Regions from separate parts of the Candidatus Arsenophonus phytopathogenicus genome, predicted to be linked through region 1. Evidence: predicted binding sites of a transcription regulator. Region 1 holds the regulator's gene; the other holds the start of a gene.

Region 1 (3,219 bases):
CTTCACCAGATGAAAGTTTTATAGTGATCCGATTTAATGGTCTGACCCGGATCGATTTTCCCTATCTTTTATCCATGCTACACAATTCATTTATTTCTTCAATGAACACATTGGTTATTCCAGGTGGCAAACTAGGTTTAGCATTGGAGTTAATTATGACCCCATTAGTAAAAAAGCTTGTCACTAATAAAAAAATTATCCATAAAATAAGCTAACAACACAGCATTATATTTTTACTTATATCAATTTTTTATTCTTATAACCATTTTAAAGTTCAAACTATGCATAAAATTATCTTTTCCGTATATCATAATAATCGCGGTAATATTTTCTGGTAAATTATTTAATAACGTAATTATATTATAATGTTAATATTTATTTTTGCTATAATTTGATAACTTATGAAATAATATATTATTATTTCGGTTTAATTTTCAAATGTAATATTTACTTTGTCATACTTATTAATAAACACAATAAAACTAATCAACTTATTGCTAAAATATGGATTATTTGGTCTATACAACATGACTGAATCGAGACAGTAGAGACAGGATGCTTTTATTATGCTACAAAGCAAAAGCACATTTATAGTATGGTTAAGATCAATACCAAAAATTCCGAATCAATATACCCTATAGTTAATATTAACTTTTCCAAACTAAACAAGTTAGTATGCTATGTTAGAATTTTATAAGATAAGCCAGCCTTATCAAGATTGGTATTTTCATATTTAGGCTGCAATAACATTAGAGGATTAAGCGAATGGTTTTCGGCAAACCACACACAAACCCGACTCTTGAATGGTTTTTGTCACACTGCCATATTCACAAATATCCATCCAAAAGCACTCTTATTCATCAGGGCGAAAAAGCAGAAACACTTTATTATATTGTAAAAGGTTCTGTTGCTGTTTTGATTAAAGATGAAGAAGGAAAAGAGATGATCCTTTCCTATCTGAATCAGGGGGACTTTATTGGTGAACTTGGATTATTTGAGGAAGGGCAAGAGCGAACAGCTTGGGTTAGAGCTAAAAGCGCCTGTGAAGTCGCTGAAATCTCTTATAAAAAATTTCGCCAATTAATACAGATAAATCCAGATATTTTGATGCGATTATCAGCACAAATGGCTAAACGCTTACAAACAACTTCTGAAAAAGTCGGTAATCTAGCTTTTTTGGATGTTACAGGCCGTATTGCGCAAACATTATTAAATTTAGCAAAACAACCTGACGCGATGACGCATCCAGATGGAATGCAAATTAAAATAACTCGCCAAGAGATAGGTCAAATAGTAGGATGCTCACGTGAAACAGTGGGACGTATCCTAAAAATGCTAGAAGATCAAAATCTGATTTCTGCTCACGGTAAAACCATTGTCGTTTACGGTACACGTTAATATTCTATAAACCAGTACCTACTTTTATGTAGTGTATTGGTTTTACAAACTTATTTATTGTTATTAATATACAATTAAATTATGAATATATAATTACAATAGTAATAAAAAATCGAATAGCTGAATAATGATACAACTTTAATATGATATTTGAAATTAAAAATAACCGAACTATCTATCATAAAATTTACTAGATAGTCAGAGTATAATAATCAAACCTTATTAAGTTTATTTTCCAAAAACGATTTTAATACTACCGCATTATTATGATCTTCGTCTTTGTTAGAAAAAAGAAGTATCAAACAGTCCCATTTTACTTTAAGCAATAAATGTTGCCAACTATCAGGGATTATTTTCTAATTCTTCAAAATAAAGTCGCTTAAATTGAGTAAAATTTGCTGGATATTTATGAAACCATTTTCTTAAATCATTTGATGGAGCAACATTTTTATTCCATTCATCATAGCGAAGATCTTGTTTTTTTAATACCTCTTGGCCATATCCTATCAACCAATACCCGATAGCCATCATTACCGGTTTTATCCGCATAAATGCGTTTACAAATTATCATCTTTGTACCATTTTTTGATAATAAAAAATTTAACAAAAATTTCTTTTATTATGTTTAATAGTAGTCCTGTATCGATGATAAATACAAAAAACATATTTACTTTCTATATACTGCTTTTCACCTATTGAGATTTACATTTCAAGCAAAATAAAACTATTTTTCCAACGTTGATAGTTATACTTATCATTGAAATAAATAGCCAGACATGATCTAATTTGTAATAAATTAATACTTTAGAAAATTATTTAATAACTCATGTCCTTGCTCACTCAAGATGCTTTCTGGATGGAATTGGACGCCCTCAATAGGTAGTGTTTTATGCCGAATACCCATAATTTCATCAATATTTCCATCATGTAGCGTCCAGGCAGTAACTTCAAAGGTAGCGGGTAAAGTTCCAGCAACAATCACCAAAGAATGGTAACGAGTAACCTGTAATGGACGATTTAATCCTTTAAAAATACCTTGCTGGTTATGATGAATTGCAGATACCTTGCCATGCATTACTTCTCTCGCTTTGACAATTGAAGCACCAAAAGCCTGACCAATCGCCTGGTGACCAAGGCAAACCCCCAAAATTGGGATCTTACCGGCAAAATATGAAATTGTATTTAGTGAAACACCCGCCTCATTAGGTGTACATGGACCCGGTGAAATAACTAAATGTGTCGGCGCTAATGTTTCTATCTCCGAGATAGTTATTGCATCATTACGTTTAACTACAACATCAACTCCTAACTCACACAGATATTGATAAAGGTTATAGGTAAACGAATCATAGTTATCAATTATCAAAAGCATAACTAGCTATCCAAATGATTTTTATAGTAATAATTCCTTAATTATGAACTTTATTATTAAGGCAAATTGTACTGATTATTATACCATAACAATAACGTGAGCTATCATACCATAACCGTAGAAAAAAATGGCTTACAAAAATCAATCAAAATGTTTCGTTTTAATAAATAAACACAATAATTATAAATGAGAATAATGATAAAGGATTACTATAAACTATTATAAACTTCGTGATAATATTGACCATAAGGTTTTAAATTATTTGATGTTATTTCGATAAATTTCACCAATATATTTAGTTGCTTCATCAAATTTGTTATCAATAAGATAATTATCATAGACTTCATTATAACATTCTATATTTCTTGGATTTGCCATAATTCCAATATCCACTGCCATGTGATTAATAATTTCTCGTTGGATCTCAATATTTTTAATCGTCTCAGCAC
Region 2 (3,219 bases), on a different contig from region 1:
TGGTAAAGATAGTGGCAATATTTGGCGTGAGATGAAAAATAAAGACAATATGATAAATAATTTGTCTGAATTACGTTAAACTCGTTGCTAGTTAATGCGCTATCAGCCTATTTTTATTCCCTCATCAAAAATGAGGGCGTTAATTGAGATAGCGGTTATTAGTGTAAGACACTAATAAATTTTAACAATCTTGATTATTATTTCTGCATAAAAATCGCAAAGCTATAACATTACATCTCGCATCTTGATGCTACGCACACCTAAGGTTAAACATGCGGGCTGGTTTTTCACCTGCTGGTTGTATTGGCTGGCTAATATGGGCTGTTTCTAAACATAGCATTTTTTTGTAACCATCGCTGGTCATATCTTTTATGGTACTGGATAGTTCAGCGTCCGGGTTCCAACAGACTATGTCGCTATGATGGTAATGGTGTATTTCTAAAATACGTTGCCAATTTTTATCATACACCAAATTACAATCATCCGATTCAGTATAAATACGATCAGTTCGAGTGGTTATATAAGTTTTTTCTCTTCTGTGTAAACATTACGATCAGCTACTTTATCAATATAATGTTTGCCTAGACCTTCAATATATATATCTTATTTATGTCACTTACTTGTAAATAGGTATGTAATGCACCGGTGGTAGGCTCAGTACATAATATTCAAATTCAATTTCACAGGTCGCTGCTAATACAGCTAAGCTAAACAGTGTCATATCATTCATCATTTCGACCTTTTTATATTTTTTATGATTAGAAATTAGCTAGTTTAAAAATATCGTTGGATTATATGCCAGAATGAAAAAAGCCGCCATTAATGACGGCTTGAAGCGAGTAATTATGCTATTTATTTAGCAATATGGGCAATTAAATCTAAAACTTTATTTGAATAACCGGTTTCATTATCGTACCAGGCAACTAATTTTACAAAACTGTCGTTTAAGGCAATACCCGCTTTAGCATCAAAAATTGATGTTAGTTTGTCGCCATTAAAGTCTGCGGAAACAACATCATCTTCGGTGTAACCAAGAATGCCTTTTAATTCACCATTTGCTGCCTGTTGGATCGCCTGGCAAATTTCTTTATAAGTGGCAGGTTTATTCAAACGAACGGTTAAGTCAACAACTGAGACATTCGGAGTTGGAATACGGAAAGCCATACCGGTTAATTTATCGTTCAATTCAGGAATAACTTTACCAACAGCTTTAGCGGCGCCGGTTGATGAAGGAATGATGTTTTGTGAAGCACCACGTCCACCACGCCAATCTTTAGCTGAAGGTCCGTCAACGGTTTTTTGTGTGGCAGTCGTTGCATGGACGGTCGTCATCAGACCTTCAATGATACCAAATTTATCATTGATAACTTTCGCTAATGGGGCTAGGCAGTTAGTGGTACAAGAGGCATTAGAAACAATATCTTGACCACTATAGGTGCTATGATTAACGCCCATTACAAACATCGGGGTATCATCTTTAGAGGGGCCAGTTAAAACGACTTTTTTAGCGCCCGCCGCAATATGTTTGCGTGTTGTTTCATCAGTTAAGAAAATACCTGTTGCTTCCGCAACCACATCGACACCAACTTCATTCCATTTCAAGTTAGCAGGATCTTTTTCTGCCGTGCAGCGAATAGTTTTACCATTAACCACCAGGTGACCATCTTTAACTTCGACAGTACCGTTGAAGCGGCCATGGGTTGAGTCATATTTCAGCATATAGGCCATATAATTGGCATCTAATAAATCATTGATTGCTACGATTTCGATATCTTTACGCTCTTGGGCAGCACGAAAAACAATACGGCCAATACGACCGAAACCATTAATACCTACTTTGATAGTCATAGTATTTCCACCAGCTATATTTAATTTAAAAGAATTCAATATTGTTTCTATCGTTACCAAAACCTTGTCATCCGTCAAGCGGAATCGTGTCAATTACCAGAAAAATTGACATATAAAGCATCTTTTGTATGTTTGCAACAAGCTTAAGGCCAATGTTTTGATTCACTATTATCGTTCTGGATAAAGAGATTTAAAGTGAATATTGCTAATATATGTGAATTATATCACAAATCAGACTAGAAAGACCCGGTTTACCGGGTCAAAAATAATTGAGATGGTTTAGTGTTAATTTTTGCTCATCATATGAATATAATTACTTTTACTAGAAAATAAGGAAAGGTTTCTTATGACTGAAAAAGAACATAAACGCATTAAGTCAAATAAACTTAATAAAATGCAACATCATGTCACTCAAGAAGCCGGAACCGAGCCGCCTTTTTCAGGTAAATTATTACATAATCAACGAGAAGGTATTTGTTATTGTCTCTGTTGCCATGCGCCGCTTTTTCTATCACAAACAAAATTTGATACTGGCTGCGGCTGGCCAAGTTTTTACCAACCAATTAATGATCAAGCCGTCAGTTATATTGATTTTTTCCCACAGTATGCAGCGGATAGAAGTGCGTTGCCGTCACTGTAACGCACATTTAGGCCATGTTTTTGCCGATCCCACAACCGACTGGGCAACGTTATTGTATTAATTCTGTTGCATTAAGTTTTACTGATCAAGAATCTGGCGAAGTAACTGAGGGTTAAGTAAGGTTTACACGACGATAAAAAAAGAGAAGGGATGAAATATGGAGCTTAATGATCTGGTTAATTTAATGACAGTCGACATTTATCAACGATTGCTGACTGCCGTTGAATTGGGCAAGTGGCCTGATGGTGTTGTGTTAACGCCCGAGCAAAAAGAAAATAATCTGCAAGCTATTATGCTTTGGCAGGCTAGACATAATCATGATGCTCAGCATATGACAGTGGGCACCGATGGGAATATCATTTTGAAAACAAAAGATGAGCTAAAGCGATTGTTTGATAGTGAACAGCAGCAATAAGCAAAATTTATTCAATGTTAATAATAGATTGCAGCTCCTTAGCTAAGAGTATGAGTTACAATCATAGATTGAGTGAGCAAATCAGAAGATGGTATTAATTTAGCACCAGCTAATACCATTTCTTGTAATGCTTTATGACTATCTTCTGGATGAAGATTAACGCCCCTACAACCATCTTGAATAACCGTTACTTAATAACCTAGTTGCACTGCATCAAGGATGGTAAATTTTACGCAGTAATCTGTTGCTAACCCCATAATGTATAGATGTTTGATTTGATATTCTGTTAGCCAACGATCTAACTGAGTCGCATGTT

What was found. Region 1 encodes CRP, which controls carbon source genes, mostly activating them, when cyclic AMP is high. Its sites were predicted from a motif close to ATGTGANNNNNNTCACAT; they were not measured.
Region 2: a site for CRP is predicted at 2,061-2,078, ahead of gapA (glyceraldehyde-3-phosphate dehydrogenase). Genes of this name have one in related genera too.

What each region holds. Positions count from the first base shown of each region.
Region 1 is NZ_JBUIOB010000017.1:140,116-143,334, forward strand. Features, by position in the region: partial or broken gene AC01GB_RS03985 (phosphoribulokinase) at 1-215, shown strand, start outside; gene crp (cAMP-activated global transcriptional regulator CRP) at 766-1,398, shown strand; partial or broken gene AC01GB_RS03995 (DUF488 domain-containing protein) at 1,611-1,969, opposite strand; gene AC01GB_RS04000 (aminodeoxychorismate synthase component II) at 2,195-2,770, opposite strand; gene AC01GB_RS04005 (hypothetical protein) at 3,029-3,219, opposite strand, start outside.
Region 2 is NZ_JBUIOB010000019.1:327,734-330,952, reverse strand. Features, by position in the region: gene fadR (fatty acid metabolism transcriptional regulator FadR) at 1-79, shown strand, start outside; gene AC01GB_RS16415 (aldose epimerase family protein) at 251-520, opposite strand; gene gapA (glyceraldehyde-3-phosphate dehydrogenase) at 853-1,848, opposite strand; partial or broken gene msrB (peptide-methionine (R)-S-oxide reductase MsrB) at 2,195-2,604, shown strand; gene AC01GB_RS16400 (YeaC family protein) at 2,646-2,903, shown strand; partial or broken gene pncA (bifunctional nicotinamidase/pyrazinamidase) at 2,942-3,219, opposite strand, start outside.